Regions from separate parts of the Streptomyces sp. NPDC026672 genome, predicted to be linked through region 1. Evidence: riboswitches for the same ligand, from Rfam matches in the RefSeq annotation. Region 1 holds a riboswitch; the other holds the start of a gene.
What was found. A riboswitch is a leader RNA that binds a small molecule or an ion and turns the genes downstream of it on or off. The one in region 1 is predicted to bind cyclic di-AMP.
Positions count from the first base shown of each region.

Region 2: another riboswitch for cyclic di-AMP. It lies ahead of AB0F77_RS09435 (NlpC/P60 family protein); the one in region 1 lies ahead of AB0F77_RS36275 (M23 family metallopeptidase).

Region 1 covers NZ_JBEZXS010000048.1:17,478-21,682, forward strand. Annotated here, with positions in the region: gene AB0F77_RS36270 (aldo/keto reductase) at 1-791, opposite strand, end outside; gene AB0F77_RS36275 (M23 family metallopeptidase) at 919-1,956, opposite strand; cyclic di-AMP (ydaO/yuaA leader) riboswitch at 1,964-2,123, opposite strand; gene AB0F77_RS36280 (PP2C family protein-serine/threonine phosphatase) at 2,327-3,571, opposite strand; tRNA gene AB0F77_RS36285 (tRNA-Met) at 3,726-3,799, opposite strand; gene AB0F77_RS36290 (dihydrofolate reductase family protein) at 3,933-4,205, opposite strand, start outside.
Region 2 covers NZ_JBEZXS010000006.1:219,636-223,840, reverse strand. Annotated here, with positions in the region: gene pcrA (DNA helicase PcrA) at 1-1,103, opposite strand, end outside; cyclic di-AMP (ydaO/yuaA leader) riboswitch at 1,449-1,617, shown strand; gene AB0F77_RS09435 (NlpC/P60 family protein) at 1,626-2,831, shown strand; gene AB0F77_RS09430 (hypothetical protein) at 3,019-4,002, shown strand; gene AB0F77_RS09425 (hypothetical protein) at 4,018-4,205, opposite strand, start outside.

The DNA.
Region 1 (4,205 bases):
GGCACGGCGGTGTCGTGGGCCGCCGCGATCTCGTCCAGCGCCGTGAGGACCCGGCGGCCGCGCTCCGTCTCCAGGTGCTTGGCGGCGCCGCCCGCACGCGGGCTGTCGACCGTCGTACCGGGCCGGTACTTGCCCGTGAGGAACCCTGCGGCCAGCGCGAAGTACGGCACCGCCGCGAGCCCCGCCCGGGAGGCGAGGTCGAGGAGCGGACCCTCGTAGGTGTCGCGGGAGACCAGGTTGTAGTGCGGCTGGAGCGCGACGTACCGGGCCAGGCCCTCGCGGTCGGAGAAGTCCAGGGACTCCTGGAGCCGCTCGGCCGAGATGTTGGACGCCGCGATGTACCGCACCTTGCCCGCCCGCACGAGCTCGTCGAGCGCGCCGATGATCTCCTCCACCGGCACCTCGGGCCGGTCGAAGTGCGTGTAGTAGAGGTCGATGTGGTCGGTGCCGAGGCGCCGCAGCGAGGCGTCCGCGGCGGCCTTGATGTTGGCCGCGGACAGCCCCTGGAAGTCGGGGTGCTGACCGACCTTGGTCGCGATCACGACGTCGGAGCGGTTGCCGCGCGCCTTGACCCACCTGCCGATGATCGTCTCGGACTCGCCGCCCTTGTTGCCGGGGGCGAACGCCGAGTAGGAGTCGGCGGTGTCCACGAAGTTGCCGCCTGCGGCCGCGTAGGCGTCGAGGACGGCGAAGGAGGTCTCCTCGTCGGCGGTCCAGCCGAAGACGTTGCCGCCGAGGGCGAGCGGGAAGACCTCCAGGTCGGAGGGGCCGAGCTTGCGAAGGGAAGTCATACCCCGGTTCAACGCCCGTGGCGGAGAGACGGATTCCGAGGGCGCCGCAAAGATCGCGTAAACAGCTGACCGGCAGCCCTGACGTCGGGGGGACGCCGTCAGGACCGCCGGGGACCGGTGGGGTGGCTCAGGGGGTGAGGCCCTTGCCGCGCAGCCAGGACATCGGGTCGATGCCGGTGGCGTCGCCGCCGGGGTGGACCTCCAGGTGGAGGTGCGGTCCCGTCACGTTGCCGGTGGCGCCGACGCGGCCGATGACCTCACCCGTGGCGACCTTCTGCCCGACGGAGACGTTGATCGAGGACTGGTGGCAGAACCACAGCTCGGTGCCGTCGTCGAGGGTCAGGATCGTGCGGTAGCCGTAGGAGCCGGCCCAGCCCGCCTCGGTGATCGTGCCGCTGTGGATGGCCTTGATCAGCGTGCCCGTGGGGGCGGCGAAGTCGAGGCCGGTGTGGTAGCCGGAGGACCACATGGAGCCGGCCTGGCCGAAGGTGCTGGTGATCGTGTACGAGGAGGTCGGCAGCGTGTACTGCTTGGCCAGCGCGGCGAGGCGCTCCTCCTCGGCCTTCTTCTTGGCGGCGGCCTCCGCGTCGGCCTTGGCGTCGGCGGCCTTCGCGGCCGCGGCCTGCTCCGCCTTGGCGGCCGCGTCCGCGACCTGCTTGTCGGCGGCGGCCACGGCAGCGGCGGCGGCCTTGGCGTCGACCTGACCCTGCTGCCGCTCGGCCTGGGCCATGATCCGGTTGCGCAGTGCCTCACCGGCGTCGGCGGTGCCCGTGGCGCTGTCGGCCTGGGTCACGCCGACGCTGCTGAGCGCGGTCGCGGAGCCCTTGGGCGACTCGGCGTGGGACTCGCCGAGCAGGTGCTCGACGGAGGGGAGGTCGGGCATGGAGATGGACACCGGTGCCTTGCCGGTGTTGGCGCTGGCCATGCCACCCGCGCCGACGGCGGCGATGACACCGACGCCGAGGACCGTGGAGCTGCGGGCGAGCCCGCCGCCGCGCTGCTTGGCGACGCGGTGCCGGCCGCGTACGGGCGGGAGGGACTCCTCGGTGGGGTTCCACTCCTCCCAGGTGCCCTCGTCGGCGCGCGGGGCCCCGTAGGCGAAGGGCTCGGAATCGCGCTGGCTCGGCACGAACGGGGCTACGGGGGCAGGCCGGTTGGACGCCACGCGGGCGTACTCCTTTCCTTCCGTCGCCTACCGGGTTAGCTGACGGGTTCGGAGCGGGAAGGTCTCCTACGCGCGTAAACCAGCCGTGTCTCCACGGTGGTGTCCGCGTGATTCACCCCAAGGTGGTGGTTCCCCGGTTCCCTTGCGGGATTCGGCGCGTGCGCACGGAGCCGCCTCTTGTGACGGCTGGGACGACCGCGCTGCGTTATCGAACGTTAATAGACTCGGCCACCGGATTCCAAGCCGTTCCTCTTGATCATTAACGAATTCGGTGGCGGACTTTAGGCCCATGACCGGTGAAAATCGGGCGAGTTGGCCGCAAGTCTTTACCCATCCGGGAATAGGACCGAACCTGACGGTACGTCAGTTGTTATGCGGAGGGCTTCCGTCCGGTCACCGGCCGTGACATCGGCCGTGACATCGGTTGGGGACGGCGTACGGCGAGCAGCGCCATGTCGTCCGACATGCCGCCCCCGGAGTGCCCGCGCACCTCGTCGGCGAGGTGGGCGAGCAGCGCGCCGGGGCCGGGGAAGGTGCGCCCGACGAGCCGCCGTCCGGGGTCGTAGAAGCGGCCGTGGGCGTCCCGCGCCTCGGACAGGCCGTCGGTGTACAGCAGCAGGGTGGCGCCGCCGGGGAAGGGGACCTCCTCGGCCCGGTCGGGCCACACGCCCAGGTCGGCCATGCCCAGCGGCAGCGTGGTCTCCCGCGCGGCGAGCGTGCGCAGCCCTCCGTCGGCGTGCAGCAGCAGGGGCGGGGGATGGCCGCGGTTGAGGAGCCGGGCGCTCCCCCGGCCGTGCGGGATCTCGGCGAGGACGGCGGTGGTGAACCCCTCGTAGGCGTCGAGCCCCGGGCGCCGGGCGCCCTCGCGGGCCAGCGCCCGCTCCAGCCGCCGGGCCACCGCCTCCAGCGTCGGCTCCTGCTCGGCGGCCTCCCGGAAGGCCCCGATCACCACGGCGACCACCGCCACGGCGCCCATGCCCTTGCCGCGCACGTCGCCGACGACGACCCGGACGCCGTAGCGGCTGTCCTGCACCGCGTACAGGTCGCCGCCGATGAACGCGCCCTCCTGCGCGGCCTCGTAGCGCGCCGCGATGTCCAACCCGCCGATGCGTCCGGCGGGTTCGGGCAGGACCGCGCGCTGGGCGGCCTCGGCGATCTCACGGGCGGAGGCGAGCCGCCGGTCGCCGAGGCGGACGACGCGGTTGATGCCGGCGGCCAGGACGGCGACGGTGGCCACGGTGACGACCTCGGTGACGGCGCCGGCACTGACGTGGGCGCCGAAGCGGGCGTGCACGACGACGGTTCCGGCGAGGGCGGCGAGGCCGGTCAGGACGGTGGTGCGCAGCGAGGACAGGGGGGCGGCGACGAGGGGCGCGGCGGTGAAGAAGGGGACGGCGGTGAACGCCTGCGGGGTGAGGACGCCGTAGAGGACGCCGGCGACGATCAGCAGCGCGGGCAGGGCCCGCACGAGGGAGCGCACGCAGGAGGCGCGGCGGCCGGGGCGCTCCTCGGGCACGGGGCCCTCGGTACCGGGGCCCGGGTCCGGTGCGGGGTCGCCGGGGAGTCGGCCGCCCGCCCTGACGTACGGCCCCTCCTCCACCTCACCAGAGCGCACTGCTCGTCTCCCGCTCGTCCGACGTAGGGCGTGGGGTCCAGGTTTCCCGCAGCGGGGGTGGGCGGCGAACGCTGTGGGCCGACCGGATGAGCGGACGGGGCGGGAAACACCCGGGGCCGGAACCCATGTCTGGATTCCGGCCCCGGGCCTTCAGTAGCGGGGACAGGATTTGAACCTGCGACCTCTGGGTTATGAGCCCAGCGAGCTACCGAGCTGCTCCACCCCGCGTCGGTGAAACCAGTGTACGCCATCCGCGGGGCCCGAAGCACACGGGTTGATCTCGGGGGTGGATCAAGCGGTCGGACGGCTCCCGTCGTGCCCGGCGGACGGGCGCCCGTCGGCTCCGGCGAGCGGGCTCCCGTCAGCCCAGCAGGTGCCCGTTGGGCTGCTTGGCGCGGGCCTCGTACTCGGGGAGGAGGACGACCTCGGTGCCCTCGGCCCTCAGGAGGCCGTTGCCGTCGGCCTCCGTGACGAAGGTGTCCGGCTCGCGCCAGGCGGTGACGACGCGCCGTACGCCCGCGTCCAGGATCAGCCGGGCGCAGGGCGCGGGCCGGGAGGCGCGGCGCGCGCAGGGTTCGAGGCTGCTGTAGACGGTCGCGCCGGGCAGCCGCGGGTCCTCGGGGTCGATCTTCGC
Region 2 (4,205 bases), on a different contig from region 1:
ATCGTCTGTGTGGAGCGGTAGTTCTGCTCCAGGAGGATCGTCGTGGCGTCCGGGTAGTCCTCCTCGAACTGCAGGATGTTGCGGATCGTCGCGCCGCGGAAGGCGTAGATCGACTGGTCGGCGTCGCCCACGACGCACAGTTCGGCCGGCGGGAGGTCGTGCTCGCTCGGCGGTGTGTCCTCGTCGTGCTCGCGGGTGCCGACGAGTTCGCGCACGAGGGCGTACTGCGCGTGGTTGGTGTCCTGGTACTCGTCGACGAGGACGTGCCGGAAGCGGCGGCGGTAGTGCTCGGCGACGTCCGGGAAGGCGCGCAGCAGGTTGACCGTCGTCATGATCAGGTCGTCGAAGTCGAGGGCGTTCGCCTCGCGCAGCCGGGACTGGTACAGGGCGTACGCCTGGGCGAGGGTCTTCTCAAAGCCGTCGGTGGCCTGCCCCGCGAAGTCCTCCTCGTCGATCAGCTCGTTCTTGAGGTTGCTGATCTTGGCGCTGAACGACTTCGGCGGGTAGCGCTTGGGGTCGAGGTCGAGGTCACGGCAGACGAGCGCCATGAGCCGCTTGGAGTCGGCCGCGTCGTAGATCGAGAACGACGACGTGAAGCCGAGCTTCTTGCTCTCGCGGCGCAGGATGCGCACGCACGCGCTGTGGAAGGTCATCACCCACATCGCGTTCGCGCGCGGGCCCACGAGCTGCTCGACGCGCTCCTTCATCTCGCCCGCGGCCTTGTTGGTGAAGGTGATCGCGAGGATCTGGCCGGGATGCACGTTCCGCTCGCCGAGGAGGTGCGCGATGCGGTGGGTGAGCACCCGGGTCTTGCCGGAGCCGGCGCCGGCGACGATGAGCAGGGGGCTGCCGGCGTGGACGACGGCCGCGCGCTGGTTCTCGTTCAGCCCCTCCAGCAGGGCCGCCGCGTCGAGCGCCGGACGGGGGGCGCCGCCGCGGTAGTACGCGTCGCGGTCCGGGGGCGCGTCGAACTTCCCGCCGAACAGATCGTCCGGAAGCGGCTCCGGAGCGTGATCGTCCTCGGGCGGGGGCGGAGGTTCCTCCTCGGACCCGTGGGGGGCCTGGAGGTTCGCCAGGAAGCTTTCGTCAAAGAGGCTGCTCATCGCTCTCCGAGTCTAGGGCGCCCCACTGACAACCCGCCGCCACCCCGGGAACATCCCCGGATTCCGCGTCCGCACGACGCCCGTCCCACCGCCCACGACCACCCCCGGGTCGCCCGGTCACGGTGCGCGACGGGTCGCATACCACGAGGTGGGAGCCGTGGACGGGAGATCAGAAACGAACAAATCACCCTCGATCGCAGCACATCGATCACGTCCCGCCCCACCTTGACCAAAGGTCACGAAAATGTATCGGGCATATCACCCATCAACCTTCACAGGCGCCACACGAGTTGGCTACCGTTCCGGGCGGGCCGTACGACCTCCACCGGCGAACGACGCCGGGCCGCGCGGCCTCCGTCGAGTCCGGACGCCTGTGGGGCGGCCGGAGCCGGGGACCCACCGACCTTGGGGTGAATCGGCCCAACTCCCTTCGGGGACCGGGCCGTAGGGCAACCCTTCCGAACCACCCGCCCGAACCCGACAGCTAACTCGGTAGGCGGAACATGGAAGGAGTCGCCTCCTTTGGCGTCGCACCGCAAGTCCCGCCCCGCCGGTCCGCGCATCGCGGGCATGGGGACGCCCGTCCTCGCCACCGCCGCCCTCACCTCCGTGGCCCTGCTCTCCCAGACCGCCAACGCCGCACCCTCGACACCCTCGACCGACGGCAGGCCGAGCGTCGAGGAGGTCCAGAAGAAGGTCGACGACCTCTACCGCCAGGCCGAGTCCGCGACCGAGAAGTACAACGCGGCCAAGGAGCAGACCGGCAAGCAGCGCAAGCAGGTCGACACGCTCCTGGACGACGTGGCCCGTCGTACGGACGAGCTCAACAAGGCCCGCGAGGAGCTGGGGACGTTCGCCGCAGCCCAGTACCGGACCGGGGCCGCCGCGCCCGACACGGCCACGTTCCTGCTGGCCGACAGCCCCCAGGACTACTTCGACCAGTCCCAGCTGATGAACCGGATGACCTCCCGGCAGAAGCAGGCGGTCGACGACTACGTCACCCAGCAGTCCGCGACCATGAAGAAGCGGCAGGAGGCCACCAAGAGCCTGGAGACGCTCGACAAGTCGCAGAGCGAGCTGCGGACCGCCAAGGCGATGGTCCAGAAGAAGCTGGCCGGCGCGCGTGAACTGCTGTCCGACCTGACGGCCGAGCAGAAGGCGCGGCTCGCGGCGATCGAGAAGCAGAAGCAGGAGGAGGCCGCGCGGCAGGCCGCGGAGCTGGCCGAGAAGCAGGCGGCGGAGAAGGCGGCCCAGGAGAGCGGCGAGGCGTCCGCGTCGACGGGGACCTCCGGCTCGACGGACACCTCCACGTCGGACACGTCGGGGTCGTCGGACACCTCGGGATCGTCGGGGTCGGGTTCCTCGTACGCCTCCAAGGCCGACCAGGCGCTCGCGTTCGCCCGCGCGCAGATCGGCAAGCCGTACGTGTGGGGCGCCACCGGGCCGGACTCGTACGACTGCTCCGGCCTCACCCAGGCCGCGTGGCGGGCCGCCGGCGTCACCCTTCCGCGCACCACGTGGGACCAGGTGAACGCGGGCACCACGGTCTCCCTCGCCGACGCGCAGCCGGGTGACCTGATCTTCTTCTACGACGACATCAGCCACGTCGGCCTCTACATCGGCGACGGCATGATGATCCACGCCCCCAAACCGGGCGCCTACGTCCGCGAGGAGTCGGTCTACTACGGCGGCGCCTCCATCATCCACAGCGTGGTCCGCCCGGCCTGACCGGAGGAACCCGGGCGGGGCCGCCGGAGAAACGGATCCCGCCCGGACCCGCGCGTCGATTCGGGCGGCCTCCCCGTGCGTACCGGACGCCGCGCGCCCACGGGACGCGTCCCGCATCGGCGGGTTTTCGACGGGTGCCCGCGTGTGGGCGGGAGCGGAGCCGGGTGGTGATCCTTAGCATCGGGACATGTCCGGTTTCTCCCCTCTTCGTGTCTGGTGGACGCGGCGCCCGCCCGCCGCGGGGGCCGCCGTGATGGCCACCGGGATCCTGTCCGTGGGGCTGGAGCTGGCCGGGCACGCGTTCCTGTCCCGGGTCTTCCTGGTGCTGGCCTGCGTCGCCTGGCTCGCGCTCGCCGTGACCTTCGTGACCGGGCTGCTGCGGGAGCGGACGCGCTGGACGGCCGAGGCACGGACACCGGACGCGCTCACCGCCGTGGCCGCCACCGCCGTCCTCGGCATCCGGTTCTCGCACTTCGGCGCCCAGGGTGTGGCCGAGGCCCTGCTGGCGCTCGCGGCCGTGCTCTGGCCCGTCCTGCTGCTGCTCGCCGTACCGCGCTGGGGCCGCCGTATGCACGGCGGGGTGTTCCTCGCCTGTGTCGCCACCCAGGCGCTCGCCGCGCTGGCCGCCACGATCGGCGGGGCCGTGGCCACGGCCTGGCTCGCGCACGCCGCGCTGGTGCTGTTCTGGCTGGGCCTCGTCCTCTACGGCCTCGCCCTCACCCGCTTCGACCCGCGGCAGCTGACGGAGGGCGCCGGCGACCAGTGGATCGCGGGCGGCGCGCCGTCCGTCTCCGCGCTGACCGGAGCGGCGCTGCTCACGGCGGACACCCCGCGGCTGTACCTGTGGAACGAGGACGACCAGGACGTCCTGCGCAAGGTGACCGTCGTCCTGCTCGTCCTCGACCTGACCTGCTACGTCGTCCTGCTGGCCGGCGAACTGCTGCGGCCCCGCGCGCGTCGTGACGTGCGCAACTGGGACGTGCGCCGCTGGGCGACCGCCTTCCCGATGGGTATGACGGCGGCGGCCACGCTGTCGGTCGCCGCCGCCGTCGGCGTCCCCTGGCTCAGGGGCCCGGGGCAGGCACTCGTGTGGATCGCCGTGGCGGTGTGGGTCGCGGTCGCCGCGGGCGCGCTGCTGACGGCCCGCGCCGCGATCGGCTCCGCCCGCTGAGAGCGCCGCCGCACCTCACGTCCACAGCACCGCGATGAAGACGTTCACCACCGTCAGCAGGCCGACCAGCCCGAACAGCCGCTTGTCGACCGTCTCGTCGTCCCGCTTCACATAGACGAGCCCGAGGATCACGATCAGCACGGCGAGCTTCACGCCGATCTTGACGGTGTTGACGTGGTGGTCGTCGGCCTGGTTCAGACCGA